4 regions of the Paenibacillus enshidis genome follow, and region 4 is predicted to be linked to each of the others. Evidence: riboswitches for the same ligand, from Rfam matches in the RefSeq annotation. Region 4 holds a riboswitch; each other region holds the start of a gene.

Region 1 (7,746 bases), on a different contig from region 4:
GCCGCGTAGGCCGTTTTATTCGGGGTCAGGTAATACTGACCGTCCTGCACGGCTGTGAACTGTCCTGGCTGCATAATAATTGCGGGAATGGAGCTCGGAAATTCGTTCGACTGGACACGGTTCAGAACGACGGCGCCGACAGCCACCTGTCCCTTAAAGGATTCTCCCCGTGCTTCTGCATATATAATCCGCGCGAGCTGCTCCAGAGTCGTATGGCGCGCAGGAGACAATGCGTTCAGCTTGGCTCGTGTAGCCGGGCCTACCACACCATCCGCGGCTAGCCCGTAGTCACGCTGAAAGCGCTTGACGGCCGAGTCAGTAATAGAGCCGAAATAACCTGTGAAGCCAGCCTTGAAATAACCAAGCGTCGCTAGCTGCTCCTGCAGCTGCAGCACATGCTCGCTTTGCATTCCTTTCGAAATAGCTTGTGCGCTGGCGGTCGCAGGCGCGAAGACGAGTCCCAAAGCACAAGCGCAGGATAAAATAAGAGCGGATAATTTCTTCATGGGTCGAGACAACCTCCACATTCATTTTCTGGCCGGACACAAAACCCGGCTTGTCCAACTCAGGGCGTTTATCCGATAAGTGAAGCTGCCGTCACGCTCGGTACGGCGAAATCGCTTGAAACTAAGATAAAAGCATCGGACAAAGCTAATTTCCGTAGAAGTGTACCATATTTGAAGAAACTGAATAACCCGACTCTGGTCCTAACATAAAAAGCCTTGTCATGGCAGCATTTTCCGGCGCTTACCGCTCTATGAACATACAATCCTAGGTCTTTGGTTACAAGATACACTTTAATCCACTTTGGCCCCACATGAACGCAAAAAGGCCACTGCCTGATGTATATCCATGTGCGCGCCTTTAACGTCCATGAAGCGAAAATCGACGCCCTCCATAATAGCGCCGCGCAGATCGGCCTTTTCGAGATTTGCGCCGTACAGATCCGCCTCCTCCAGACGCAATCCACGCAAATCCTGCTTGTCTGGTACATATCATCTCTCCGAGCAAGCTGAATTTGTACGGCCCATTGTTATTTATCCGTAACATAACTCTAATTATTCAGCATTGGGAAAAGGGAGTTAAATCGCAGAAGGAGAACCGCTTCAAGCGGTTCTCCTTCGTTGAGGCTGCGGCTTAATGCCAGCATGCACCGTATTGCATCTAAGGCAGATCAGCCTGTGACTGTTTTTTATTGGATGGCGCAAACCATCCGAGAAGTGCTATCGCAATCAGGACACCATAAAAGACAAGGGTCCAGCCTGTGCTATGCGGGAAATGATGATCCAACACCCCAATATCTTCATGAGCCAGGGTAATCACAGCGAGCTTGACGCCTACCCATGCCACGATTGCATAAGCTGTGGTCTCCAGTGCCGGCCGTTGAGCGAGCAGCTTTACAAACCATGTGGCCGCAAACTTAATCAGGACGAGCCCGGCGATTCCACCAAGCAACACAACGATGAATTGTCCGCCGTCCATACCGCCGAAATTCCCAAGCGGTGAATCGGGGAGACCCAGTGCCAGAGCCACTGCAGCAAGGATGGAATCAATCGCAAAGGCAAGATCCGCAAGAGCAATTTTTCCTACGGTTGGCCAAAAGCCTTTTCCTGCAGCATCTTTCTTTACATCCTCGCGAATATTCTCGTTTTTCTTGCCGAAACGCGCTTTGATGATGTGCTTTAACCCAAGGTAGAGCAGATAAGCAGCCCCGATCGCCTGTATTTGCCAGACATTCGCAATAAACGATATCGCAAACAGCGCGACGAAACGAAAAACAAAGGCCATAATGATCCCGTAATTAATGGCTTTCTTCTTCTGGTCCTCCGGTAAATGCTTCGCGATAACCGCCAGAACAAGGGCATTATCCGCCGATAGCAAACCCTCCAATCCAATAAGAATCAGTAATGCCCATGCATACTCCAGCCAAATGGATTCCAACAGTACTTCTCCTCTCTTATAAAGAGTATGTTCATTACGGCAAACTTCCTGTTTTAAACCTAAGTTTCGGTTATAACAGAGGATTTTTATCCGGCTTTAGTTGTACCGTCATTCCCTTCCCTATTTACGCTGTCAAGTTATGGCTCGTTTCATTCATTAAACGGCGAAAAATGCAAAAAGAGCATGCCACCGCAGCTCCTTCATTATTTGCATTGAACACTTCATTGATTATATAATTTCATTCCGCTTTAATAAGTAAGTATAAAGAATGACTCCCCCAACCGCACAAATGGCCGCACATAAACCTATAAATCCGTAGCCAGCCTGAAGCCCGCGAAGCAGTCCCACCTGAGAATTTGCCCCGAAAAAAACCTTAGTCAGTTCAATAACTCCACCGATCAAGTAATTGCCAATTACACTGCCGATTCCCATAAGCGTAACCGTAAACGTTATAGCGGTATCACTGCCATTTGGATATCTTCTAGCAATAAAAGCCATAACGGTGGGATAAATCATCGCAATACCTATACCGGCGGCAGCGAAGAAAAAGGCCAGGCTTTCTCCCCCCAAAATGGCTATGAAAGTACAAAGGGAAGATAGTCCCGCAAATACAATCAGTGACAAAGTAAAACCAATTTTGTCTGTTAACGGTCCGAGCAATAGCCGTGCAAGCGAAAAACATAAGAAAAAAGCAGATAACATTCCCGAAGCTGAAACTGTATCCCAACCGTATGCTTTTTCAAGGAAGTTAACGAGCCAGCCTCCTACAGCCAATTCGGAAACTACGCCAAATGATAAAATAACAACCATCAGCCATAAAACCGGGTCTTGCATCAATGTTTTCAGAGGGACGCGATCCTCATGTTTAATCTCATCCCCTGGAAAAGTACTACATAATGCAAATATAATCGGTATGATGGATAATAAAAGCATGATGAGGTACATGCCGCGCCAGTCAAGTACAGAACCGTTAATCTTAACCTCCATCAGACCTGTCGCAATGAGAGGTGCAACTGTCGAGCTAAGGCCATAAAAGCCGTGGGCTAAGTTCATCATTGTGCCGGTGTTTCTCACAAATATACGGGCGCCTAAAATAGCTAACCCAATCTCCAGCATCCCGTTTCCAATGTACATCAGGAAATATGATGCAGAAAACGTAACATAATACTGAGAAAAGAAAATGAATATACCCGAGACCGCCATCGCTGCAAAAGATATAACGGTTACCCGCTTTATTCCCCATATTTTTGTCAGGTAAGCAGTAAAGGAGCAAGCGATTAAATAGCCAAGCGCATTAAGGGACAATAAGGTGCCCAACTGTGATTCGTTTAGCAAAAAGTCATACTGAATCCGTGGAATAGCGGGTCCTTTTATATTTTCTGAAAAACCGAATATGACAAACCCTATAAAGATTGTAGCAAGCTGCATGGCATAAACTTTGTTGAATTTCCCTGTACGTTTCTTCACTTTTGGCTTTCTCCTTATTCGTTTGCTTATGTATGGACATAAGGAAATTTTAAATGAACAGCTTTCCTTATGAAATATAATATTAAGGAGTATTTATATAAATTTAAGGAAACGGCATTCTCATCACCTTCAACAGTCCTTTCTAAACCCAGCCTTTATTTCCAACGAACAACAAGCCCACCTGAAACGGTGAGCTTATTGTGACTGTTATTTTGTTATTTTACTGAAAACGCTCAAACCGATAAGGCAGAAGATTGGCCGGCAGCTCCAGCAGCTTGTTCTGATCCCGCGAGGTGATGGCCCATTCCAGCAATTCGTCATAAAGGTCTTCCTCTTTAATGCCGCCGAACCATACCGGACCGTCCGGCGTCTGAATCGATACGACGTTAGCAATATCACAAGGTCCAAGACAGCCGGTGACTGTCAGCTGGATGCTCTTGAGCAGCTTCTCTTCCTTCCATCTGCTCTTCAGCCTGTCGAGCGGGATGCCTGGTTTTCCCTTCTCTGTACGACCGCAGCAGCAGCCGTTGCAGATCATAACCTGGCCGAGCACTCTTCGTTTTGTTGCCACTTGCTCCATCCATATCCTCTCCCATGCACTGTGATCTCGCATAAGCCTCCCCGTCCGGCTTCATGTTGACCCAAAAAGCCCTCAGACCGCAAAAGGCTGAGAGCAAGAGTACATAAGAGAACAGACCGCAGACCACGCATGGGTCCCGATCTCCATATTATGTACACCGTTCCTTAACCGCGAAGGGCTGATGCGAATCTGCAGGCAGGTCTTCTGGCTCCCGGATCGGTGCCTGCCTTCCGTCTTCCCCAGCATGCTGAGTGACATGTATGGAAGGAGGCTCCCCAGTCACAGCGGCGCGACCGCTAGGGATTTTCACCCTATTCCCTTTTAACCCCGGCCTTAGCCAGGGCACCTGCGAGATTCTTCCATTATAACGGACCCAGGACTGAAAGACGAGCATTTAAATAGGCCCTAATATGGTTTTGAAATCGACAAAACTCTGAACCTCGGTAATATCTTTCCCGTTGACCTTCTGGGCACTAAAGACCAAATTGCCCTTAAAATCCATGCTTTGTCCTGGTTTAATCCATTTTCTCACTTCAAACATTTGATTACCGGAAAGAAAATTCGCTTTAACTTCTTCACGGATAACCGGCCGCACCTCTTTTATATAAACGGGAACTTTTCCACTATTCAAAACAGATGTTTTATATTGGATCGTTATTGATTGATCGTCTTCATCGGGAAGTGTATAACGACTCCCCATACTATCTATACCCGTACGAAACAATATGACCGTATTAATATGCGTCGTATAAAAATAGCCACTTGCTAAAAAACATACCAGCACTGTCATCCAAACATACTTGATATACTTTTTCATAATACCTCGACCCACACCCTTTTAATTCCAATTTATCACAATTCAGCGGAGGATACGACATCCTGTCGTGAGTTAGAATTTATGTTACTATAAAAAGTCTTAATTTAATTAACTCGTCTTTGTCCTTCGCCTGCAACTACACTTCTCTGTCCACATTCCAAAACCGTTATATTTTGGACAACTGTAAAGTGTTTTTTCGTCGTTCCCCCATTTCGCCCCCTCTGATCCGTAGTATAATCTGGTGAGATTAAAACGGATCGCCGTGGAGGTCTCTTGCATTTTCTGTTATCTAAGATACTTCCCCTAACACCACTGTCTCAGGGCCGGTTAGTACGTAAATTCATAAAACTGAAAGGATGACTCTTATGGAATTTCACATTAATAACACTAAGATTCTTTGTCCGTGTTGCAGGAACAATACCTTCGAGAAAGACTATCGACAACTAAATTCAAGAGGAGCTACATTCTTAGGATTTGACTGGGCAAACCGCAATGCAACCATATTGGTTTGTCAGAAATGCTCCTACATTTCTTGGTTCATGGATGAGCCAGAAGAAATATGAAAGTATATCTTCTTCGGCCCTCTGCCCAAACCAAAACGGCCAGACTTCAGGCGGGAACCAAGAAGCTCTGCTGCTTTTCCTGGGAAATAATCGAAACTGCAAAAAGCCTTAAGCGAGAGTGGGTTCCGCTTAAGGCTTAAACTTCTCGGAATAAGCTTCCTAATATCGCAATAAAACCTTCCGCTAAACGCGGTCTGTCTTCTGTGAAAGTACATCGCTAGACGTTTTTCTTATATTTACGGCTATATTGATCACGAGCCCCCAATGATCAAAGCATAGACAATCCCCGGTCCATGAACACCGATTGTCAGGTCATTCTCGATGTCCGATGACCGGCTCGGGCCTGAGATAAAGTGAATGCCTGCCGGAAGCTTCTCATGCCCCGCCCGGTCGAATTCCATGAGGATCTCCCCTAGCCTAGTCTTCAGCCGCTCTACCGGAACAAGAATGATGAGCACAGTGGGAAGAAGGCTTACGGAGCGGCCTTTGTGCGGCGCAGAAAGCACAGTCACCGAACCGGTATAAGCCACAGCATAATCCGCCATAACAACACCGAAGTCCGCGGCGGCCGCTTTGGCTTTCCAGGAATCCGCAGAATCCACGTTCCAGACAGAGATGTCCGCGCCGGGAATGGCCGATTCCAGCTCAAGCGCCGCCAGCTCCGGCTGGTCCTGCCTGAGAATGGCTCTTGCACCCATTTCGGCTGCTTTATCGGCAATAAAGGCGGCTGCCTCCTTCATCGTCCCCAGTCTGGCTACATGTCCGCCCACACTGCTGAAATTGGCGGCAAAGCGGTCGATCCGCTCCTGCTCGCTCCACTCGAACGCCTGCCAGAACTCCGGCGCACCCCGCAGCGGATGGGGCGGTGGTTCCGTCAGGCGCGGCCGCTTCAGTCTGGCGGCAATACCGTTCATAAACTGCTCCTGCCTTGCGCGTGATTCGCCCTCCATCCGGTCCAGCCAAGCCTGATGCTTGCTATTCATGCCGCTCACCCCTTTCCCGCTGCCGTAAAACAGCCTCCAGCCGGTTTTGCAGCGCCGGGTCCGGCTGCGGAAGCGAGCTTTGTACCTCGCGGTCCAACTCCTCCCACCGCTGACGGAAGCTTCTCTTCGCAAGGGACGGTGCAACCCTGTAGTTGTTCCAGCCTTTTAACGGACCTAGCTTCAGGGTAATCCCCCCGCCGTCCCGGACGAAGGGCTTTTGCCCAAATTGACCCATTCGCACCGCTGCGCTGAACCGCTTCGAGTTGGCTGCTACGGCCGCAAAACCCTTCATACCGATCGTTTCCAGCCTGTTGCCGTGTCCGCTCTCAACCTTGCGCCGCCGCAGATAGACAAGCATATCGTGCAAGGGGATTTTTACGGGACAGGCTTCATAACAGGCGCCGCACAGGCTGGATGCGCTGGCAATGTCGTTCCATTCGGCCACATTGCCGTTCAGCGCCGGAGTCAGCACGGCACCGATCGGCCCGCTGTAGGTTCCGCCATAGGCATGGCCGCCGATATGACGGTACACCGGACAGGCATTGAGGCAGGCTCCGCAGCGGATGCAGTTCAGCAGCTCCTGGAATTCCGGATCGCCAAGCTGGTTGGAGCGTCCGTTATCCACAATGATGATATGCATCTCCTCCGGACCATCCGCATCACCGGTCCGGCGCGGGCCTGTAATGCCCGACATGTACATCGTCAGCTTCTGGCCTGTTGCCGAACGCGGCAGCAGCGTCGCCATCACTTCCAGATCGGCCCAGGAGGGGATGATGCGCTCCATGCCCATGAGGGTGATTTGTATCCGGGGCACAGTGGACACCATGCGCGCATTGCCTTCATTTTCAAACAGCACCATCGATCCCGTCTCCGCAATCGCAAAGTTGCAGCCGGTCATGCCGATATCTGCCGCGAGAAATTTTTCCCGCAGCTTTCTGCGCACAAATCCCGCCAGCACGGTCGTGTCTGCCTCCAGCTGCTCGCCTGCTTCCTTCGACAACAGCTCAGCGATCTGATATCTGTTCTTATGAATGGCCGGAATGACGATATGAGAGGGCGCTTCGCCCGCAAGCTGAATGATATACTCTCCTAGATCCGTCTCGATCGTTTCGATGCCTGCCTGTTCAAAGGCTTCGTTCAGATGCAGCTCCTCCGACACCATCGATTTCGATTTGACTGCGCTGCGGGCCTCGTTATATGCCGCAATGTCCAAGGATATCTTCACCGCATCGGCCGCCGTATCGGCAAAATGAATATGCACCCCGTTTGCGCGGGCATTTTCCACAAACAGGTTCAGATAATAGTCAAGATGGGCGATCGTATGCAGCCGGATCTGTCGTCCCCGTTCCCGCCACTCCTCCCAGTTGCCATGCTCCTCGGAAGCCATCTTTTTAC
Region 2 (7,746 bases), on a different contig from region 4:
ATGAAGCGCCGCCGGCTGCCAGGCTACTCCTTCAATGATCCAATCATGACCCCTTTAACGAAGTATTTCTGCACAAACGGATACACAAGCAGGATCGGTACGGTGGCCACCATCATCGTAGCCATGGAGAGCGACTTGGTGGTTACACTCTTCATCTGATTCAAATGGCTTGCCGCCGCAGAATCCATTTGGGACATCTGCTCTTTCATGATGTTTGAATTGAGAATCTGCTGCAGCTTGGTCTGAATGGGCAACAGGTCCAGATTGGTGATATAAATGCTGGGGGCGAACCAGTCATTCCAATGATAGACTGCGGTAAACAGGGACAAGGTCGCCAGCACCGGCCCCGACAGCGGCAGAATGATGCGGAAAAATACGCCCCAGTGCGAGCAGCCGTCAATCCGCGCCGATTCATCGAGACCGTCCGGCATGCCCATAAAAAATGTCCGGAAAATAATCATGTTCCATACGCTGATAATGCCGGGAATAATCATGACCCAGAACGTATCAATCAGGTGCAGCTCACGGATAAGCAGATAGGTCGGAATCAGTCCTCCGCTGAAGTACATGGTGATGATGCAGACAATCATATAAAATTTACGCCCCATCAGCTCCCGCTTGGTCATGCCGTAGGCAAAGACGGCTGTCGCAAGTATCGACAGAACGGTCCCGATCACCGTCCGCAGCACCGAAATGATAAACCCGTCGATCAGCCGCTTATCCTTGAACACAACCGCGTAGTTCTCCAGCGTAAAGGCTCTGGGCCAAAAGGTAACGCCTCCCCGCAGCGTATCGTTGCCGTCATTGAACGAGATGACCGCCGCGTTCCAGAACGGATAAAAGGCAGCGAATCCGAGCAATGTCAGCAAAACATAGATGATAAACGTCAGCACCTTGTCTTCCAGGGTCAGCTTCATGCATCTCCTCCTCTCTGCCGAATCTCCCGGACCACGTCCGGTTTACCACAGGCTATTGCCGGATTTGCGAGCAGCATAGTTGGCGGCTGCCAACAGGCCGACACTGATCAGCGCCTTGAATAATCCGACAGCAGTGGCATACGAATAACGCGAATTCTGTATCCCCACCCGATACACGTAGGTATCGATAACATCCCCTACATCCCGCAGCACCGGATTTGCGCCAAGCAGCAGGATGTCGTCAAAGCCTGCATTCAGCAGATTGCCGATGGCGAGAATCATAAATACGATAATGACCGGCATAATGGAGGGAATCGTAATCGAAAAGATTTGCCGCAGACGGCTTGCCCCATCCATCGCTGCGGCTTCATACAGCTGCGGATTAACACCCGCAATGGCCGCCAGATAGACGATGGAGGCGAAGCCGATCTCCTTCCAGACTCCGGTGGTCACCAGGATGGTCCAGAAGTATTCGGGCAACGACAGGAAATTGATGGGTGCTTCGATCAGGTTCAATTTCATCAGCGCAATGTTGAGGCTGCCGTTATCTGTAGACAGCAAGGATACGACAAAGCCGGAAACGATGACCCAGGACAGAAAATGAGGAAGATAGCTGATCGTCTGAATCGTCCTTTTGAATACCCGGCTGCGAATCTCGTTCAGCATCAACGCGAGAATAATGGGCGCAGGGAAGCCGACCAGCAGCTTCAGCAGGCTGATGACAACGGTGTTCCTTATGATCTTCCAAAACTCGGGTGCATGGAAGAACATTTCGAAATGCTTGAAGCCTACCCACGGACTTGCCAGAAAGCCTTTGAACATGTTGTAATCCTGAAAGGCCATTAGCACCCCGTACATCGGGACGTAGCTGAACACGATAATGAAAAGCAGCGCAGGCACAACCATCAGCTGAATTTCCCACTGCCGGGCAAATCTGACCAACCGTCCCGGCTTTCGATAGGCTTCGCTGTTCGGGTTGGCCGCCAATTGCCGCTCCGTACGAACGCCACTCTGCAGAAACGCCCCCCCCTTTTAACAGGAACTCTGCGGTTTCTGTTTGTTAGAACCGCGTCAGGCAACCTGTCTTTTCTTCTTATTTTACAGGGCGAAAACAATACATTTCTTCTGTTAAACGTCTGTAAAGTTACGTTATCTTACTGGTTTTTTAATTATATTGGCCCGATGAGGGGGAACTCTATCTTCCAGTGTCAACTGTGAGTGATATTTTATTAGAAAATGGCTATTTTTGAAGCGTGGGGGTATGATGCTGACGCATTCTGGCATGTTTCGGGGATTGGCCGATGTGCTTTTTGAACAAATGATTGAAATTGGACAGGCTGCGAAAGCCGCATTCCATGGCGACATCCATGATCTTCATCTGCGTCTGCTCCAGCAGCATCAGCGCATGCTCCAATCGGAGCTGAATCAGGTATTCCAGGGGGGAAGTGCCGACAGCCCGGCGGAAAATATCGCTGAACCTGGACGGACTGAGGTAAACAATGGCAGCAAGCTCCTCCAGGGTCCAGGGGTGGGAAAGCTTTTCTTCCATGGCGTGGATGACTTGACGCATTTTTTCAAGCTGAAGTGAGCTGACGTTGGCACTGCTGCACTGTCTGGCGTCTTCCAGACGGAAATAACGGTTCACACAGGAAAGAAAGCGCAGCAAGTGGGAATACACCAGGGAAATATACGATGGACGGGCTTGCTCATGCTCCTGCTGCATCTCCAGCAAAAGCGTACGCAGCTCCCCGATATGCGGCGAAGTGCGGTCAAGCAGGTTGGTGAAATGGCTGCCCATATCCTTGTATGGGGACAGAATCTCCGGATCATAACGCAGGCTGCTGACAAACCAGGACATATCGAACTCAATGACCATGATGACAAGATCCTTCACTTCATACGCGCAGTGCAGATCATTGGAGTTGATCAGCAGAATGTCTCCCTGCCGGAATTCAAATCTTTTGCCATTAATGATGTAGTACCCGGAGCCGGACTTAATATAATTGATCTCCAGCACATCATGCCAGTGCAGCTTCTGGTAAGGGGAGCTGACGCCGATGGTGTCTGCAATGTAAATCGGGTATTTTTTGTCCAGGTTCACTTTCTCTCTGGGAATGATCTCTCCGGTGCGGGCTAATGTCATGACGGCTCACTCCTGTACGGTAAGGATTATACATAGGATACCATCTTTCCGCCCTGCTGTAGCAGAGTTACGCCAAAATTTCCTCAAAACGAAAAAAAGCGCCATCGTCTCCGATCCGCTTTTTATGCTTTAATTTATGCAGTTTTTCCAGCCTGGTGGTGGTGGTTCGTACATGCTGCGACAGAGCGCCGTACTGATCGTTCGTTTTCCGGTTGTCCGCAAAGCTGCGTTTTCCCGCACGCTCTGCCTGGGATATGGCTTTTTGGGTTTTGGTACGAGCCATGATGATTCACTCCTTAGAAGGTATAAGCTTACACATATACTATACGCAGTCATAGAGATTCATGCAACGTAAAAAGCCCGATGGAACAGCGCAGTCTTGAACTTGGCCAGCTGCAAAGTAAAAGAAGCAGAAAAGCTTTGCCCATTTCAAGCACGCCCGTTATACTGAAATGAGGCTGCTTTACACTTGTAAAACATATCAACTGCATACATGGAACTGGGTGCTCCATCTACAAGGATGGCTGCTTAAAAGGGAAGTCCGGTGCAATACCGGCGCGGTCCCGCCACTGTAACAGAGGAGTCGCAGCAAGTGCCACCGGGTCATAACCCGGGAAGGCCGCTGCAAGGATGATGATTCTGGAGCCAGGAGACCTGCCCGTTCAACAACACAGCAATGCCTACGGAAGATAGGAAGGTGTTACAGGAGTCCGATTTTCATTGAAAATCTGTCTATTTGGAGCGACTTTTTTCCGTTTCGGTGCGGGAAAAGCCGCTTTTTTGCTTGTGTATTTTCAAAATGCTGCTATGCAACAGTATTTACTACCCTCAGGAGAGGACGGCGAATGGCGTGAGCCGATATATTGTCCATAGATTGCTTCAACTGGCCGCCGTGCTGCTGGGCATTTCGTTCCTGACCTTCCTGCTCACCTACCTGTCGCCGGGTGATCCTGCACGATTGATGCTGATGTCTACCGGAGTTACTCCCTCAGAGGAACTGGTTGCACAGGTGCGGACGGAGCTGGGGCTGGACGAGCCTTTCCTTGTTCGGTATGGCTCATGGGTCCTGCATGCGCTGACCGGTGATTTTGGCATGTCCTATAAATACGGATATCCGGTGACAGAGATCCTGCTGTCCAGAATGCCTGCTACGCTGGAGCTTGCCGGTGCCGCTCTGCTGCTGGTGGTGCTGATCTCCTTTCCACTGGGGATGACAGCTGCTATGCAACCGAATCGTGCAAAGGATTATTTCATCCGTGTGTTTTCCTTTGCAGGGCTGTCTATGCCAAGCTTCTGGCTGGGGCTGTTACTAATGCTGATTTTCGCAGTTAAGCTGCAGCTGCTGCCGGTCATGGGACGTTCAGGAGTCCGCAGCCTGATCCTCCCGGCCTGCACGCTGGCTGTGCCGTTGATTGCGCAGTATAGCAGGCAGATTCGCACGGTGCTGCTGGAGGAAATGTCCCAGGATTATGTGATCGGGGCCAAGGCGCGCGGTGTACGGGAGGGCACGATCATGCTGCGGTATGTTCTGCCAAATGCGCTGCTGCCGTTAATGACTTTGCTCGGGATGTCTGCAGGCGCTTTACTTGGCGGCGCAGCGATCATAGAGAGTGTGTTCGGCTGGCCGGGTGTGGGCCAATTGGCGCTGGAGGCGATCATCGCACGCGACTATCCGCTGATTCAGGGCTATGTCATCTGGATGGCCGTCATCTATGTATCTATTAATTTGGTCGTGGATGTATGGACACATATCCGGGACCCACGGCTCAGACTTGGAGAGGACGTATAAATGAGAATGCTGATACAGCAACTGGCACAGTTATGGATACAGCAGCGGCTATTCTCCATCTGGTTAGGACTGGCCGGACTATGGCTGGTGCTGGCCATATTTGCACCTTTACTGGCTCCCCATGATCCCTTTGCAACGGACTTCACGAAGGTGCTGCAGCCTCCGGACAGGCAGTACCCCTTGGGAACGGATCAACTGGGACGCTGTGTGCTGTCACGGGTGCTGTACGGGGCAAAGACCTCGCTGCTCATGACCTTCATTTTGGTTGCGGTTGTGGCTGCGATTGGCGTGACGATTGGTGTTCTGGCAGGTTATGCGGGCAAATGGGTGGATAGCGTGCTTATGCGGCTCGCGGACACACTGATGGCGTTTCCGGGTATTATTTTTGCCATTGCGGTTGCGGGCATGCTTGGTCCCGGCCTGATTCATACCGTAGTGGCACTCTCTGTCGTGTGGTGGGCCAAATATGCCCGCATGGTGCGCAGTCTGGTCATTCAGCATAAGCAGAAGGAATACATCACTGCCGCTGCGCTCGGCGGGGCACGGCCTGTCCGTATTCTGGCGCGCTATATTCTGCCCAATGTGCTGCCACCGCTAATCGTCATGGCGATGATGGATATCGGCGGCATGTTATTGTCCATCTCTGGCTTGTCCTTTCTCGGACTTGGCGCACAGCCGCCGGAGCCGGAGTGGGGAGCACTGTTGAACGAAGGACGAAGATATATGCAGACCGCACCCTGGCTGCTGATTTATCCGGGTCTTGCTATTTTTGGCACGGTCATGATCTTTAATCTGCTGGGGGACAGCCTGCGTGACGTGCTTGATCCCAGACATAAGCGCTAGCATGAGGAGAGATATAATGAAGAGGCGGGACAAAGCTTTTTACACGAATCGATTTGGAAGTATGTCTGTATGGGTGTTGATGGTGCTGCTGCTGTCTGCATGTGGAGGGGGAACGGCGGGCAATTCCGGCTCTGGCGGTGCAGAGAGTACACAAGCTGCCGGAGCTGCGGGGTCTGCGGCAACAGGAAATGAAGCAACTGCAGGCACGCACCTGAATGTGGCATTGTTCTGGCTGGGGACAAATCTTGATCCGGCAGAGGAATGGAACGGCTGGACGCTGACGCGCGCGGCCATCGGTGAGACGCTCATCCAGTTCGATGAGAAGATGCAGATGGTTCCCAAGCTCGCAGATCGCTGGGAGCGTCAGGATGATAAGACCTGGCTATTCCATATCCGTGAAGGGGTGACCTTCCATAACGGAAAGCCGGTGACAGCGGAGGCGGTGCAGAAATCGCTCGAACGCTCTCTTTCTCTGAACCCGCGCGGCAAGTCCACGCTCCCGATCGCTTCGATGAGTTCCGAAGGCCAGAACCTGACGATCCGCACCAGCGAACCTTACGCATCCTTGCCAGGCAACATTGCTGAGCCTTTGTTTGTCATCGTGGATACCACTGCGGATACGTCTGCTTTTGCCCAAAAGCCGATTGCCACTGGCCCATATATGGTTACTTCCTATACACCGGAGCAGAAGATTGAGACGAAGCGATATGAAGGCTATTGGGGCGGTGCAGCCGAGGTGCAGAGCATTACGTTCAAATACATAGCCGACGATAATACCAGAGCGATGGCCCTGCAATCCGGGGAGATTGATGTAGCCAGCAATGTAGGCCGCAGCCAACTGCCTCTGTTCCAGGACAGCTCCCGTTACAGGATTGATGAGATTCCGGGTCTGCGTACCCAATTTGTCTGGTTCAACTACAAGAATCCGGCATTGAGCGATATCACAGTCCGCAAAGCAATCTCCTACGGCATTGACCGGGAAATGTATGCGGGTACCCTTGTGGGCGGGAAGGCAGCCAAAGGACCGTTCACTTCGGCGCTGCCTTTTGGCTATGACCAGATTACAGGATATACCTATGATCCTGAGCAGGCTAAAAAGCTGCTGAGCCAAGCAGGCTATGAGGATCGTGATGGTGACGGTATCCGGGAAAAGGATGGGCGGAAGCTCTCCCTCCGGCTGATTCTGAATGCCTCATATGAGTCCGATTCCATCGTCGCGGAGGCGATGCAATCCCAACTGAAAGAGCTTGGTGTTGGCCTGGAGCTGACCTCTTATGAGGATTTGACGGATGCGCAGAAGAGCGGCAATTTCGATCTGGCGCTGACCAGCATCAATACAGGGATTACCGGAGACCCGCAGTATATTCTGGACTTTTACTTCAAGACCGGTGCGGAGTGGAATATCGGAGGCTACAGCAACCCTGAGCTGGACAAATTAATCAACAGCCTGTCCTCGGAATTCGAGACTGAGCAGCGATACGAGATTGCCGCCAAGGCGCAGCAAATGATTCTGGATGACGCGCCTTACCTGTTCGTGACCTACACGCCAATCAACATTGTGAGCAAAAGCTTGGTTACAGGGGCTGCGATGTATCCGATTGATTTCTATTTGCTGGATCGCAATATTCGGTGGCAGCAATGATGAGAGCGTCCGCTGACAGCATCCGTGATCAGGCTGAGGCAGCGGATGCACTGCTGCGTGTGGACCATCTGAGTGTCAGCTATTCCGCCAATGAGCGGCCTGCCTTGCACGACGTGAATCTATCCGTGAAGCCCGGTGAGGTTGTTGCTCTTGTCGGCGAGAGCGGCAGCGGCAAATCTACCCTGCTGCGGGCCATGATCGGCCTGCTAGGGGCTGGGGGCCGTATCACAGCAGGAAATATTACGCTGGATGGTCTCTCGCTTACCGGGCTGAAAGGACGAGGCTGGGAAACCATCCGTGGACGGCAGATCGGGATGGTATTTCAGGACAGCGGCGCTTATTTGAATCCTATCCGTAAAATTGAAAGTCAATATATCGAGGTCATTCGCAGCCATTTGCGCCTATCGAAACG
Region 3 (7,746 bases), on a different contig from region 4:
ATAATGGACGGTCTGTTGATGTAAAAGAGCAGGTAGCTGTCGTCCAGTGGAAGATGCTTTAGGGCATATTCCTCGATCGCCAGATTGATGGCTGGATCGGTGATTCCTTTATTGTCGATGAACAGCATGTTCGTTCCTCCGTTTATGACAAGATTCGTCTTTCATTGTAACCGAAATAACAACAGGACACAAAAGATTGCACCGATTGACGGAACGTGAAATACAGCGTCATAATGGGAAACAGAACGGAATTCGTCCGGAAAGGTTGATGGATATGATAGAAGTTTTCGGCCATGGCGGTGATATGGAGACGGCGGCTGCCGTGTTTGGCAGGCGTGCGACTGATTTCGTTGATTTCAGCGCGAATATCAATCCGCTCGGCCCACCTCCCGAAGTCAGGGAGGCGCTGCGCAGCGGGCTGCGGGCGGTTATCCGTTATCCGGACCCGGGTCACCGGACGCTGAAGAGTCTGCTGTCCCGCAGCTTGCAGCTCGCGCCGGAATGGATCGGCATCGGCAATGGGGCAGCGGAATGCATGGCGCTTGTGCTGCTGGCTCTCGCTCCGGCGAGAGTGGGCATCGTGGAGCCGTGCTTCTCGGAATATGCGGAGCTTGCGGCCAAATTCGGGGCTGAGGTCAGCAGGGTGTATGGCAGGGCCTCGCAGCAGTGGAGAGCGGACAAGGCGGAGATGGTCGGTCTGATGGAAGAAGTGGACGTACTCTTCCTTGGCCAGCCGAATAACCCCAATGGGGTACAGTATGGTCAGGAAGAACTGGATGCCCTGGCTGCTGCATCGGCAAGGACGGGCACGGTGCTTGTAGTGGACGAAGCATTTACGGATTTTATACCCGTGGAAAGCAGGGTGTCCTTGCTGCAAAGTCTGGAACGGTATCCGAACGTGATTTTGATCCGTTCCATGACGAAGTTTTACGCGATTCCGGGGCTGCGGCTCGGTTATACCGTGGCTCATCCGGGCATGATCCGCCGTTTGACCGCCAAGCAGGTGACCTGGAGTGTCAACGGACTGGCGTTGCTGGCTGGAGAAGCTTGTCTGCATGCCGGCGCCGATTATGAGGAACGGACGCTGGAACTCGTTCAAACTGAGCGGGCGAGGCTGCTGGCAGGGCTGGCGGAACTGGGCTGTGCGGTAATTCCGGGCGAGGCCAACTATTTGCTGGTGCGCGCGCCGGGGATGTGGAGGGCGGTCGAACTGCAGGAAGCGCTGGGACGGCGCGGCATTCTCATCCGCAGCTGTGCCATGTACCCAGGGCTGTCGGAAAACCATTTCCGGGTCGCCGTCAAAGAACGGAAGGATAATCTGCTGCTGCTGGACACCCTGGGGCGTGTGCTGGAGGAGGAGCGGCGTGACAGGTAGCCTGATCATTGTGGCGGCATACATCGTGGACCGGATGATCGGTGATCCGCGCTGGATTCCCCATCCTGTGATCGGCATGGGCAAGCTGATCACCTTCGTGGAGAGCATCATACGCGGCTACGCCCGCAGCACGAAGGCCTTGCGCTGGGCGGGTATGCTGCTTCCCCTGACCATCGTGGGGGCAGCGTATCTGCTGACCTGGCTTGTCGTATTTTTGCTTGGAAGAATCCATCCCTGGTTGGCTATTGGCGCGGAGGTGCTGCTCATTGCAACGACCATCGCCTCCAAAGGGCTGAAGGATGCGGGCATGGCGGTGTACAGGGAGCTGTGCTCCGGTGATCTGCCTGCAGCCCGCGCGGCGCTCGGCATGATCGTGGGACGGGATACGCAGGAGCTGGATGAGCCGGAAATTGTGCGTGGTACGGTGGAAACAATTGCCGAAAATATCGTTGACGCGATTATTTCACCGTTGTTTTATGCGCTGATCGGCGGTGCGCCCCTGGCTATGGCCTACCGTGCGGTCAATACACTTGATTCTATGGTCGGCTATAAAAATGAGAAGTACCTCCATTTGGGCTGGGCGTCGGCAAGGCTTGACGATGCGGCCAATTACATTCCCGCCCGGCTTACGGCAGTGCTGCTTGTCGTCGCGGCGTGGCTGAAGAGGCTGGAGTCGCTTCGCAGCTGGCGGACGATACGGCGCGATGCGCGGCTCCATCCAAGCCCCAACAGCGGATTTCCGGAAGCGGCGGTCGCGGGCGCGCTTGGCGTCAGACTGGGCGGGTACAATGTATACCATGGGGTACGCTCCTTCAGAGCCTATATGGGAGACCCGCTCCGACCGCTGGAAGCGGAGGATATCAGGCGGACAACTGCGCTGATGTTCCTTTCTTCCTCGTTGTTCGTGCTGCTCTGTGTGGCAGCCGGGGAGATAGGCTGGATGGTTACGCCGCCGCAATGAAGAGCCTGATTCCGGGGGAGGTATATAAAATGAGCAGCAGTACATTCTGTGAGTTGGATTTAATCCTTGTCCGGCACGGGACAACGCAGTGGAATCGCGAAAGACGTTATGTGGGACATGCCGATCCGGGATTGCTTCCTGATGCGGAAGGTGAATTGGGGGCGCTTGGGCAGCGGCTGCGCGGGATGTGTTTTGCCAAAGTGTACAGCAGCGACCTTCGCCGCTGTACAGAGACGCTGAGGCTTGCCGCGCCCCAGCTTGCGGCTGAGGCTGCTCTGGACGAGAGGCTGCGTGAGCTGGACTTCGGGGCATGGGACGGCGAAACCTACGAATCGCTTAAAGATATGCAGCTGTACAGGTCCTGGCTGGACAATCCGCGTTGTGTCACTCCGCCCGGCGGCGAGAGTCTGGAGCATTTTGAAGACAGGCTTAACGGCTTTTTGAACGATCTGGTGAAGGATGTTTTGCAGGGGGAAGAAAGCGATACAGCTGTAATTCCTGCCGTACTTGCAGTCACCCATGGCGGCGTGATCCGCCAACTGGCCGCGCGGACCGTGCCTGGTCTTGACTTCTGGTCCATTCAGCTGCCGCCCGCTGGCATGGCGGGGCTGCGTCTAAGATATGAGGATGGGCACATTACAGGAAGCTGGCTGAGTAGCATCATATCTACCTAACCCCGACTTGGCGCCTGCCTAACCCGGGTCTGGCCTGCATTCGTTCACAAATTTGTAAAGCCCGCCCCGGCGGGTTTTCCTTGATTTTGACGGCAGACTTGCTGGTTGTTCGGGTTGTACAGACGTCTTTTTTCACCTATAATCACTTTGAAAAGTATGGCCTGATTGAAATTGACAGCAGACTAGGTCAGAGCGGCGCAGAAGACTGCGAATTCCGCCGTTCTGTTAAAAGGGAAGCCGGTGCAATTCCGGCACGGTCCCGCCACTGTGAAACGGGTATGGACGGCGATACGCCACTGCCGCAGGAAATACCGTGGCGGGAAGGCGCCGGTCTTGAGCAATTCAATTCCCGTAAGTCAGGAGACCTGCCTGGTCCGTTTAGACCGTCGCTCCTTCGCGGAAAGGATGGCGGGTTCGCGGCAATGAATCCGCGCGGCACGGCACTTGCCTGCTGCGGATATCGGCTGACGCAGAGCCCGGTCCTCTCATGAGGGCCGGGTTTTCTTTTGCACAGCCGGACTATACAGAAGAAAAGGGGAGTAAGCATTGTGACCAGATCAATAAAGAGTTGGATGACCGTGCTGCTGGCGCTGATGCTGATTGCAGCGCTGGCTGCATGTGGCAATACAGGGGCAGGCAATGAGGCTGCAGGCGGCAGCGGAGCTTCTTCGCAGCAAACAGCGCCGGCGGAAGAAGCGGGAGCTACCGTTTATCCGCTGACCGTTAAGGATGCGACCGGACAGGAGTTTACTTTTGAGAAGGCCCCGGAAAAGGTGATTTCCGTATCCCCGGCCGAGACGGAGGCGCTGTTCGCTCTTGGTTTGGACAAGGAAATCGTCGGTGTATCGGATTATGATGATTACCCGGAAGCGGCCAAATCCAAGCCGAAGATGGGCGGCATTACAAAGCCGAATGAAGAGGCCATTATCGCTGCCCAGCCTGACATAGTTTTTACAGGCATATCGATGAGCGAAGAGGCCGTCAACAAACTGCGCGACCTGGGCATTACCATCTTCAAGACCGATCCGAAGACGGTAGAGGACGTTATGAACAATATCACCCTGTATGGCAAAGTAATGGACCGCCAGCAGGAGGCCAAGGCTGTAACTGATAAAATGAAGGCCGATATCGCTGAGGTGCAGGAGGGAGTTAAAAATATCGGCGAGGACCAGAGACTGCGGGTGTATGTTGAATTTTCGCCAGGCTGGACGGTTGGCAAGGGAGAATTTATGGACGAGCTGATTAGCCTGGCAGGCGGGGTGAACATCGCTTCCGACACGGAAGGCTGGAACCAGATCAGCGAAGAAAAGGTCATCGCGGCTAACCCGGATGTCATCCTGTATAGCAAAAGTGTGGTGGATGAGAATGGGAAGACACTGGAGCAGATCATCAAAGGGCGTGGCGGCTGGAGCCACATCAACGCAATCCGCAATAACCGTGTGTTCGGTCTGGACGATAACCTGCTCAGCCGTCCGGGACCACGTGTGACGGAAGGGCTCAAGGAAGTGGCCAAGGCCATCTATCCGGAAATCTTTAAATGAACCGCAAGCTTGTTGCGTACGGCCTGGCCGGATTCGTTCTGCTGATCCTGACCGTGCTGGTCTGCCTGGGCATCGGCTCCGTGCGGCTGCCTGTCCAGCAGATCGCTGGCATTCTGATGCACCACCTGCCGTGGGCCGGGATGTATATTACGCCGTTCTGGGATGCTCCGGCCGAGCAAATTATTGTTAACGTGCGCCTGCCGCGCGTTCTGCTCGGCATGCTGACTGGTGCGGCGCTTGCGCTTGCAGGCGCGGCCTTCCAGGGCGTACTGCGCAACCCGCTGGCCGATCCCTTTACCCTTGGGGTATCGTCGGGCGCGTCGGTCGGAGCGGCATTTTTGATTTACTGGGGACTTCAGTATTCGTTTTTCGGCCTCTGGACCCTGCCGATGGTGGCCTTCACTACAGGAATTCTTACTTTATATTTTGTGATCCTGCTGGCAGGGGAAAAAAGAAAAATTCCCACTCAAAGCCTGATCCTGTCCGGTGTGGTCATGCAGTCCTTTCTGGGGGCGGTCGTCTCTTTGCTGACGGCCATGTCCAAGGAGACCGTCAATGAAATCCTGTATTGGACGATGGGAAGCCTCAGCCTGAAGGGCTGGGCATATCCGAGCATTATTCTTCCTTACGTCATGCTCGGGCTGGTGTTCCTGTGCAGTAAAGCCCGTGTACTGAACATGTTGGCCTTGGGAGAAAGGCAGGCAGCGTATATGGGCGTAAATGTGAACAGGACGAAGCTGTGGGTGCTGATTGCGGCGACTTTTCTGACGGCGGCGTCGGTATCCGTCTGCGGGGTGATCGGCTTTGTGGGGCTCGTTGTGCCGCATATGATCCGCCTGCTGACCGGACCGGACTACCGGCTGATCATTCCGCTGTCCGCGCTGGGAGGCGCTATCTTTATGGTATGGGCGGATACGGCCGCACGCACGCTGCTGGCACCGACAGAAATTCCGCTCGGGGTCGTTACGGCATTTGTGGGAGCTCCGTTCTTCGCTTACCTGCTGCAGCGCAACAAGAAGCAGCGGAAAGGAGAACTGTCGTGATGAGCACACAGTTCAGGGCAGCCAGCGTGTCGGGGGTGCATAAAACCTTTGGCCGGGTGCAGGCGTTATCCGATATCAACTGGGGCACAGCCTCCGGAGAGTGGTGGGGGATCGTCGGCCCGAACGGGAGCGGCAAATCGACCCTGATCCGGCTGCTGTCCGGGGTGGACAAGCCTGATGCTGGAATCGTTCACATTCAAGGCCGGGACGCGGCCGCCTACAGACGTAAGGAGCTCTCGCGTATCGTGGCCGTGCTGCAGCAGGAGGGAGTGCCTCCGGTCGGGTATACGGTCAGGGATGTCGTGGAAATGGGCAGATACCCTCATCTGGATTGGGCCGGGAAGGATGCCGACGCGGATATCGTTGAACGCGTGCTGGATCAGCTCGGGCTTGCGCCTTTGGCCGAACGGAAACTGGACGAGCTGAGCGGAGGCCAGCGGCAGCGGGTGGCGCTCGCCAAGGTGATGGCCCAGGACCCGCAGATTCTGCTGCTGGATGAACCTACGACCTATCTCGATCTTCATTATCAGCTCCAGTTCATGGAGATGCTGGCCGAATGGCGGGCGAAGGCGGGCATTACCATCATTGCCGTCCTGCATGATCTGAATCTGGCGGCTCAATTTTGTGATTCTTTGCTGGTGCTGAAAAACGGCCGTATCGAGGGAGCGGGAACGGCTGCGGAAATGCTCACAGAGGACAATATCCGTCGCTGGTTCGGCGTGGACAGCCATGTCATGCCCCACCCCGACAGCGCGGTTCCGCAGCTCATGCTGAAACGAAGGGAATAGGGACCCAGAGACGACTCTGTTCTTAAATACATTAAGGTTAGGAAGTGGAAGGATGAATGAAGCTCTGAAGCGGCTTGTCCAAAGCATAGCTTTGCCTGATGAGGAAGCCAAGCGGCTGGCCGCAGCGCATTTGGACCAATTGACAAAACCGCCGGGCAGCCTCGGGAAGCTGGAAAGCCTGGTTATTCGGACAGCCGGCATCACCGGCCAGCCAAAGCCGGATTTGGCCCGGAAGGCTGTGGTAGTTATGGCTGCGGACCACGGGGTATGTGAGGAAGGCGTCAGCGCCTATCCTGCCGAGGTGACCCCCCAGATGCTGCTGAATATGCTGGCAGGCGGTGCCGCCGTCAATGTGTTCTCCCGGCAGGCGGGAGCTGAGGTGGTCTGTGTCGATATGGGCGTAAATGCGGATATCAGCCATCCGGCCCTGCTGAACCGCAAGCTTAGAAAAGGTACGGCCAACATGGCCAAGGGTCCGGCTATGACGCGTGAGGAGGCGGAGCAGGCGATTCTGGCGGGAGCGGCTGTGGCTGAAGAGGCCTGCGAGCGGGGGATACAGCTTTTCGTCACCGGTGAGCTGGGCATCGGAAATACGACGGCCAGCGCGGCTGTGGCCAGTGCATTTACTGGACTGGAGCCTTCACTGCTGACAGGACGGGGGACAGGAGTGGACAATGAGGGCCTGAGCCGTAAAACGGGGGCTGTGCAGCAGGCGCTATCCGTTAATCAGCCTGACAGAGAGGACGCCATCGACGTGCTGGCAAAGGTGGGCGGACTGGAGATTGCGGGCATGGCGGGCCTTATTCTCGGTGCAGCGGCCCGGAACTGTCCCGTCGTCCTGGACGGATTCATCTCCGGCGCGGCAGCGCTTGCTGCCAGCCGCTTGTGTCCGGCCAGCCTGGATTATATGCTGGCATCGCATGTCTCCGATGAGAAAGGGCATGCTGTGCTGCTTGAAGTGCTTGGCCTGGAGCCGATGCTCCGGCTGGACATGCGGCTCGGAGAGGGCACGGGCGGTGTCTTGGCCCTGCCACTGATTGATTCGGCTTGTGCAGTGATGCGGGAGATGGCGACATTCGCCAGTGCGGGCGTTTCCGACGGAACGGGAGTGCTGGAAGCATGAAGTCGCTGATTACAGGTGGGGCACGCAGCGGCAAAAGCGGCTTTGCCGAGCGGCTCTGCATATCACGCGCTGACGCGGCTGTGTACGTGGCAACCGCGCAGGCCTTCGACGATGAGATGAAGGAGCGGATCGCTCTTCACCGCAGCCTGCGTGCCGAAGCCGCCTATCCTTGGCGCACGCTGGAGGAGCCGCTGGAGCTCCCCGGTCTGCTGGACAGGCTTGCAAGCAGCGGCGGGCCGCC
Region 4 (7,746 bases):
AGGACTCCTCCACTTCTTCACGAATTATAGTATAGTTTTCCACTTGGAATAGTTTATAATATAGCATACGAGGTGTATTACTTATCTCTAACGATCGTAATCGAACAATTACGATGTTTAATACTTCACGGTGGGGGAGAAGCATGGATATTCAATACTTTATTACTTTTCGTGAAGCTGCACGCTTCCTGAGCCTCACGAAAGCAGCAGAGCAGTTGAACTATGCGCAGCCAACGGTCAGTGTACAGATTAAGAAGCTTGAGAACCATTTCGGCACCAAGCTGTTTGTGCGAAACGGCAACAAATTAAAGCTGACCGAGCCGGGATTCAGACTTCTTCACTTTGCGGACAAGATTGTTGAGGGTTATCTGGGGGCAGAGAATCTGCTCATTCCGGATTCTGCCGTAGACCTGCGAATTGGCACGACGGAGACACTTGCCGCTTTTTTACTTCCTCCGTATTTTCAATTGTTCCGTAAGACGTATCCAAAGCTGAATGTCACTTTTTTTCCTGCATCTGATGAAGACAACATTCGTAAACTAAAAAATAATGAGATTGATTTGGCGATCGTATTAAGCACTCCCGTTTCAGCTCCTGACTTAAGAGCTTTTCCTATTCGCAATGAGGAATTTATATTCATTTGCCCGCAAAACCATCCTCTGAGCGGCAGGGATGATGTATCGATTCATGAGCTGCACAACAGCTCGTTTATTTTTACAGAGAAAGGGTGCAAATACCGGGAAGCGCTGGAGCAATCCATGAACGATCATGGTGTGACTTATGAAACCGTGTCTGAAATGGGAAGTATTGAGGGGATCAAGCAATGTGTCATCTATGGTATGGGAATCGCGATGATTCCCAGAATTGCCGTTGAGCAGCAGCTTCTTCAGCATGCCCTGTCCGGCTTTTCTATTACGCGGGGAGCTATCCTGCCGTTTTATTCGCAAATCCTTTTGTCCAAAAACAAACATATTACGGCGCCAATGAACCACCTGATTACATTACTTACAGTGAATGATTATGTATTTACATAATTCCCCGCTTGTTAAAATTACGTAAAAGAAGCCCTCCTCCGGAACTGCTGCTCACCGCTTCAATTCCAGGAAAGGCTTCTTTTGATTTTGAAAAACAAACAACTATTTCATATCTGCTGCTTTATCAGGATAAAATCCATTGGCAAGTGTCCTTAACGCCATCGGTGCGCGTATCCCTTCCGCTGCTGCCGAAAGAGGCATCACAACAAAGCGTTTGTTCTTGATGGCGGCAACATCCGCTAATGCAGCGTTGCTCAGCAGCAGAGCTTTCTTCTGTTCCACGCTTGTATCCCCATAATCGACGATGACAATGACGTCCGGGTTGCGGTTCACAACCTCCTCCCAGCTGACCGTGGCCCAGCCTTTTTCGATATCATCAAAAATGTTTTTTCCGCCCGCCATGTTAATCAGGCTTGTCAGATAAGTGTTGGCTGCCGTAAACGCGGTATCATCACCGCTGTCATAGACGAACACCTTGACAGGCTCGCTGACCGTACCGATGCTTTCCTGGATCTGCCCGACTTTCTGTTTCATGTCATCCACAAGAGCTTGCGCCCTTTCCTCGACACGAAAAATCCGGCCAATATTCAAAATGTCCTGATACACATCGTCCATTGTCGGACCTGGCTTGTTTGAAGATTCCTGGACATAGGTTTGCACGCCTTGCCCGGCGAGTTCTGCTCTGGAACCAAGTGTCTTTTCGGTAAAGGCGCTTTTCCAGCCCGCGTAGGCAAAATCCGGATTTGCTGCAAAAAACACTTCCTGGGACGGGTATTGTTCCGACAACACAGGAATTTTGTCGTACTGTTCTTTGTACTCAGGAAGAATTTGGTCATCCAAATAAGCCGTCCCCACCATGGAATTCTCCAGGCCAAGCGCCAGCATCACCTCTGTCGCATGCTGATTCAGCGTAACGGCACGCTGCGGAGGTTCGGTGAACACAAGCTTTTCCCCCATATTTTCAATGACAACCGGCTCTTCCCCTGAATTCTGCCGGTCCGATTGCGCCCCGGCTGGTGATATGGCCGCAGCTTTCTGAGAAGCGCTACCGCACGCAGACAGCAGGCAAATCAATGCTGTGCCAACCAAACACAGATTGAATAATCTTTTAAACTTAATCATGGCTTCCTCCGCTTGTCCAATCATTTGGACTGATATTTTCCATTCCGCTCATCTCTGGCAGAAATGTTATTGATGGTTTGCCTGTAATCGGATGCCTGACCACCTCAGTCGCCACTTCAAAAATGGTAAACAGCAGCTCGGGCTTGAGGATTTCCTCCGGTGTCCCTGCCACAATTACTTTGCCATCCTTCATGACAACCAAGCGGTCACAGTAGCAGGCCGCGATGTTCAGATCATGCAGCGCCGCCAATGAAGTGATTTTGAGCCCTTTTACCAGATCCATAATTTGCAGCTGATGCTTGATATCCAGATGATTGGTAGGCTCGTCCAGAATAAGAAATCTGGCCTGCTGTGCAAGCGCCCGCGCGATAAGAACACGCTGCTTTTCTCCACCGGACAGGGTTGAGAAGCTGCGCCCCACATCCTGCAGCAAGCCGACACGTTCCAGCGCCTGCTCCACCAACCTCAGATCCTCCCCACTATCCGGCTGATACCACTTTTTATGAGGATTACGTCCCATCAAGACCATGTCTTTGACGGAGAAATCGAAGGCGACCGGTGCTTCCTGGCTCACTACAGCGATCTGCCGGGCTGTCTCTCGATGCGATATGGAATGCAGGTTCTGTCCGTCAATCGATATCCGGCCGGAATCAGGCTGCAGGACACGGTAAATATTTTTCAGAAGAGTGGATTTTCCGCTGCCGTTTGGCCCGATCAGCCCGACAAGCTCACCCTTTCGCACATGCAGCAGAATTGAATCAATCAGTTGTTTGTCCTGCACACTGTAGGAGACTCCTTCAACCGACACATTCATTTACCGTTCCCTCCAAATGAGTATGTACTTCTGCGCAGCAGCCAGATGAAGAACGGCCCTCCGCATAAGGCTGTGACGATGCCAATCGGCAGCTCCTCCGGTGCCAGCACGAGCCGTGCGGCCACATCCGCCCAGATCATGAATATCGCACCAAGCAGCATGCTTAACGGCAGTACCCGGCGATGATCGGAACCGGTCATTATCCTGGCGATGTGTGGAATCATCAGCCCGACGAAGCCGATAGAACCGCTTACAGAGACAATCGTGCCTGTTATCAGGGCTGTAATAACGACGAGTAAAATACGAAAAGCGGCAATGTTGACTCCCAACGTCACTGCCGCCTCCTCCCCCATAAGCAGGGAATTCAGCGAACGGTGCAGGGACAATAGCACTGCAGCTCCCACAGCAACGATAAGGGCCGGGACGGTCAGATGCTCCCATTTCGCGCCGGTCAGACTGCCCATCATCCAATACATTGCGGAGCGGATGCCGTCCGCATGGGGGGCCAATGTGACGATAAAGTTAGTGGCGGCTGACAGCATCATGGAAGTGACAATACCGGACAGCAGCAATCTCGTTGTTGAAATCTCTCCACCAACCTTGGCCAGGATGAACACGAGCACCATGGCAAGCAGCGAGCCTGCAAATGCGGAAAGAGGCAGCGCGTATATCCCGAGAAAACGGAAGGCTCCGAAAATAATCACAAGCACCGCCGCTGTGGACGCCCCCGAAGAAACGCCCAGGATGTAAGGATCAGCCAGCGAGTTCCGTGTAAGAGCTTGAATCGCCGCTCCTGTGACAGCCAATCCGGCGCCAATGACAGCCCCCAGTAAAACCCGGGGGAAGCGGATATTCCACACAATATGCTCCTGCGCTTTCGTCCACGATCCATCCATCCAGCCATCCAGGAGAGGAAGATGAGAAAAGGCAATGTTCCACACCTGCTCGGGATGAATGCGCACGGGTCCAAGCATGACAGAGATGGTGATTGAAGCGATCAGGATAATCGTCCATGCCAGTAGATGAGCCACAAACCATACAGGTTTCGCTTGAGGCCCTCCATTCTGCTTTTTGTTCATTTAGCTCCTTTCCTCCCTTTAAACTTAAGGAGATTCTTAAAATACACAGCAAAAAAAGCACCCTCAAGTTGATGAGAGTGCCCGTACTGGATCAAAGAAAAGCGCAGGGCAGTATTCAGGCTGAGCTTCCATGATCACAACAGAAAATGAAAACAGCTGAAAAAAAGCCCGACGACATGCTCGTGAACCGTGCCGGCCACCCCCTATCCGCGTAGGTTAGTGACATCCAAGAAGCAGGCAGGTCTCCTGACTTGCGGATCTTCACCGTCTGCGGCCTTCCCGTCGAATAACGACAGTGACACGAACTTGCAGACCGGCTCCTCGCTTACAGTGGCGGGACCGTGCCGGATTTGCACCGGCTTCCCTTTTAAGACGAGGCTGCGCTTACGCACAGCTCGTCACCTGTTCTTTAAAATACTAAAATATAATATGAAAAACAATATAATGGTAGCATGTATAGAAACAGTTGTCCATTTCTTTAAACAACGCTAAAAGGCTCAAGCATACATGTCCGCAAGCGATTCGCTTATAATGTCAAGGCCTTCCTCCAGTTGCTCGTCGGTAATGACCAGTGGAGTCAGAAAACGGATCACGTTCCCATGAATACCGGCAGTAAGCAAAATGACACCTCTGTCATAACAGGCACGAACCAGCTTTGCCGCAAATGCTGCGGCAGGCTTGCCACTGGATGGATCCGTAAATTCAACAGCGCACATCGCTCCGAGACCACGGACATCACCGAGGATAGGGTACTGCTTTTGCAGATTATCAAAATGTTCTCTGATCCGCAGTCCGATCTGCCCGGCCCGTTCACAAAGATTCTCCCGTTCCATCTGGTCAATGACGGCAAGAGCAGCCACGCATCCCAACGGGCTGCCACCGTAAGTTCCCCCGATCTCTCCCGGATTAGGCGCATCCATAATATCCGCTCTGCCGACAACGGCGCTGATCGGCAAACCTGCGGCAAGTGATTTGGATACGGTGATGAGATCCGGCTCAATGCCAAAATGCGTGCTGGCAAACATCACACCCGTACGGCCAAAACCGGTCTGGATTTCATCCGCAATGAAGAGAATGCCATGCTGCTTGCACAGCTCAAACACACCATGGACGAACAGCTTTGGCGGTACAATAAAGCCCCCTTCTCCCTGCACCGGCTCCATAATGACCGCCGCCAGTTCCTCAGGCGCAGCCTCGGTCAGCAGAAAATCCGCAAACTGGTCGAGACAGAAGCGCGCATACTGCTCCTCGCTCATGGTCTCCGGACGATAGTACGGGTAAGGATAAGGGGCCTTATATGTAGCCGGGGCGAACGGGCCCATCTGGAATTTATACGGCCGCACCTTGCTGGTCAAGCTCATGCCCAGCAGCGTACGCCCATGAAAGCCGCGTGTAAAGGAGACGATGCCGGGCTTGCCGGTATACTTGCGGGCGATTTTCACGGCATTTTCCACCGCTTCGGCACCGCTGTTCAGCAGCACCGCTTTTTTGGCAAAGGAGCCCGGCGCAAGCGCCGCAAGCTTCTCGGCCAGCTCTATATACGGCTCATACATGCCGACATGAAAGCATGTATGCAGAAACCGCTCCGCCTGCCGCTGCACGGCCTGCACGACCGCCGGCGGGCAATGGCCGGCATTCATCGTGCCGATCGCGCCGGCGAAATCGAGAAACACGTTGCCGTCCACATCCGTGAGCAGCGCGCCGCTGGCGCTTTCCACAAACAGCGGAAAGTTATTGCCGACACCGCCCGCTACGGCCGCCTCCCTTCTACGGAGCAGCTCAGCCGTTTTCGGCCCGGGAAGCGGACCTTCAATCCTGGCATACTTGCGCTCTTTCCCCAACCTCATCGCTCTCCTTAATTGCGGTACCAGCCAAGGGGCTCGACCTGCAGATTGGTATTGATTTGCTTAACCTCCGTATAGGCCTCGTAGCCGAAGGTTCCCAGTTCTCTGCCGATGCCGCTCTGCTTGTATCCGCCCCAGGGGGCTTCATTGTAGGTAGGATGAAACGTATTAATCCAGGTGATGCCTGCCCGTAGCTTCCGGACGACCCGCTGCGCCCTTGCTCCGTTATTCGTGAATACCGCGCCGGCAAGCCCATACACTGTGTCGTTCGCCAGGCGGACCGCTTCCGCTTCATCCTTGAATGTCTGCACGACGAGCACCGGGCCGAAAATCTCCTCGCGTACAATGCGCATATCCGGCTTCGTATCTGTAAAAATGGTCGGCTGCAGGAAATAGCCCCTGGCATACTCGCCTTCCGTCAGCCTTTCCCCGCCGCACACCAGCGTTGCGCCTTCTTCTTTGCCCAGCTCAATATAGCTGAGCACTTTTTGCAAATGCGCCTCCGATACGAGCGGACCCATCTCTGTGCCTTCGTCAAGGCCGCTGCCAACGACGATGCGCTTCGTCCGCTCCACCAGCCGGGCCAAGAAGCGCTCGTACATGCTTTCTTCCAGCAGCAGACGCGAGCCAGCCGCGCAAATTTGCCCCTGGCCCGCGAAGATGGCGAACATGGCGTACTCCACCGCTGTTTCGAAATCGGCATCAGCAAATACGATATTCGGTGATTTGCCGCCAAGCTCCAGCGATATTTTCTTCATATTGCCGGCGGCTGCCTGCATAATGCTGCGTCCCGTGGCCGTGCCGCCGGTAAAGGCGATTTTATCCACCGCATCGTTTGCCGCCAGTTCATGACCGACCGTAGGGCCTGCTCCGAGCACAAGATTGGCCACTCCGGCCGGGAAATCGGTGCGCTCAATGAGCTCGAACAGCTTGACGGCAGTTACCGGCGTAAGCTCCGACGGCTTAAACACAACCGTATTACCTGCCGCGAGCGCAGGCGCCAGCTTCCAGGCGGCCATCAGCAACGGATAATTCCACGGCACAATCTGGCCGCACACGCCGATTGGCTCGCGTACGACGATGGCCTGCATCGGGTCGGCCACTTCATAGGTTTGCCCGTGCGGTTTCGTTGCCAGTCCGGCGTAATAGCGGAAGCAGGCGATGGCGTCGTGCACGTCCCCCTCCGCTTCCCGCAGCGGTTTCCCGCTGTCCAGCGTCTCCAGCCGTGCGAACTCCTCCTTCTCCGCCTCCAGCAAATCCGCCAGCCTGAACAGCAGCCGCGCCCGTTCCGTGGCAGGCGTCTCAGGCCAGCCGCCTTCATCAAACGCGCTGCGCGCTTCGGCAATGGCCTTCCGCGCGTCCACGACACCGCCTTCCGCCGCCTGTGCGATGGTTTCCCCGTTCGCCGGATTGACAATTTTCCTCGTTTCGCCTGATACGGCTTCCACCCATTGTCCACCGATATACATCCGTAACATGAACATTCCTCCTGCCCCCAAGAAATGTGAAACGGTCAAGCCTGCAAATAACGAGTAACGGACTGCAAATAAGGTTATGTCAACGATCGCCGGTGGGCTGCTGCTGGGTGATACAGTGAATGTTGCCGCCGCCAAGCGCAATTTCGTGCGTGTTCACCTGGACCACCTTTCTGTCCGGGAACAACGCGCTAATTTGTTTAAGGGCATCCTGATCGCGCGGGTCGCCAAAGGCCGGGATGATCACGCCTCCATTACAAATATAAAAATTGACATAAGTAGCAGCAAAGCACGTTCCCGTCGCCCGGCTGTAGCTGCGCCGTGCTCTGTCGATCCGCCGCGCTTCCTCTTCCGTAATGGTCAGCGGCGACGGAATCG

What was found. Region 4 has a riboswitch for cobalamin ahead of ACE41H_RS02870 (FecCD family ABC transporter permease). Riboswitches for the same ligand answer to the same signal wherever they lie in the genome.
Region 1: another riboswitch for cobalamin. It lies ahead of ACE41H_RS05620 ((2Fe-2S) ferredoxin domain-containing protein); the one in region 4 lies ahead of ACE41H_RS02870 (FecCD family ABC transporter permease).
Region 2: another riboswitch for cobalamin. It lies ahead of nikB (nickel ABC transporter permease); the one in region 4 lies ahead of ACE41H_RS02870 (FecCD family ABC transporter permease).
Region 3: another riboswitch for cobalamin. It lies ahead of ACE41H_RS09080 (ABC transporter substrate-binding protein); the one in region 4 lies ahead of ACE41H_RS02870 (FecCD family ABC transporter permease).

Annotation. Positions count from the first base shown of each region.
Region 1 covers NZ_JBHHMI010000003.1:258,877-266,622, reverse strand. The annotation lists gene ACE41H_RS05640 (cell wall hydrolase) at 1-506, opposite strand, end outside; gene ACE41H_RS05635 (pentapeptide repeat-containing protein) at 798-974, opposite strand; gene ACE41H_RS05630 (MeeY/MeeF family manganese export membrane protein) at 1,165-1,941, opposite strand; gene ACE41H_RS05625 (MFS transporter) at 2,170-3,408, opposite strand; gene ACE41H_RS05620 ((2Fe-2S) ferredoxin domain-containing protein) at 3,629-3,988, opposite strand; cobalamin riboswitch at 4,167-4,353, opposite strand; gene ACE41H_RS05615 (hypothetical protein) at 4,383-4,805, opposite strand; gene ACE41H_RS05610 (LutC/YkgG family protein) at 5,620-6,351, opposite strand; gene ACE41H_RS05605 (LutB/LldF family L-lactate oxidation iron-sulfur protein) at 6,344-7,746, opposite strand, start outside.
Region 2 covers NZ_JBHHMI010000041.1:9,859-17,604, forward strand. The annotation lists gene ACE41H_RS23980 (carbohydrate ABC transporter permease) at 24-917, opposite strand; gene ACE41H_RS23985 (ABC transporter permease) at 960-1,823, opposite strand; gene ACE41H_RS23990 (AraC family transcriptional regulator) at 2,158-3,060, opposite strand; gene brfA (ribosome rescue factor BrfA) at 3,128-3,343, opposite strand; cobalamin riboswitch at 3,544-3,736, shown strand; gene nikB (nickel ABC transporter permease) at 3,911-4,849, shown strand; gene nikC (nickel transporter permease) at 4,850-5,692, shown strand; gene ACE41H_RS24010 (ABC transporter substrate-binding protein) at 5,709-7,334, shown strand; gene ACE41H_RS24015 (ABC transporter ATP-binding protein) at 7,331-7,746, shown strand, end outside.
Region 3 covers NZ_JBHHMI010000006.1:64,642-72,387, reverse strand. The annotation lists gene lplA (lipoate--protein ligase) at 1-128, opposite strand, end outside; gene cobD (threonine-phosphate decarboxylase CobD) at 275-1,375, shown strand; gene cbiB (adenosylcobinamide-phosphate synthase CbiB) at 1,365-2,336, shown strand; gene ACE41H_RS09085 (histidine phosphatase family protein) at 2,366-3,010, shown strand; cobalamin riboswitch at 3,178-3,397, shown strand; gene ACE41H_RS09080 (ABC transporter substrate-binding protein) at 3,583-4,551, shown strand; gene ACE41H_RS09075 (FecCD family ABC transporter permease) at 4,548-5,594, shown strand; gene ACE41H_RS09070 (ABC transporter ATP-binding protein) at 5,594-6,382, shown strand; gene cobT (nicotinate-nucleotide--dimethylbenzimidazole phosphoribosyltransferase) at 6,435-7,505, shown strand; gene cobU (bifunctional adenosylcobinamide kinase/adenosylcobinamide-phosphate guanylyltransferase) at 7,502-7,746, shown strand, end outside.
Region 4 covers NZ_JBHHMI010000002.1:62,753-70,498, forward strand. The annotation lists gene ACE41H_RS02855 (LysR family transcriptional regulator) at 144-1,034, shown strand; gene ACE41H_RS02860 (ABC transporter substrate-binding protein) at 1,137-2,156, opposite strand; gene ACE41H_RS02865 (ABC transporter ATP-binding protein) at 2,149-2,970, opposite strand; gene ACE41H_RS02870 (FecCD family ABC transporter permease) at 2,967-4,049, opposite strand; cobalamin riboswitch at 4,269-4,470, opposite strand; gene gabT (4-aminobutyrate--2-oxoglutarate transaminase) at 4,547-5,890, opposite strand; gene ACE41H_RS02880 (aldehyde dehydrogenase family protein) at 5,905-7,377, opposite strand; gene aguA (agmatine deiminase) at 7,451-7,746, opposite strand, start outside.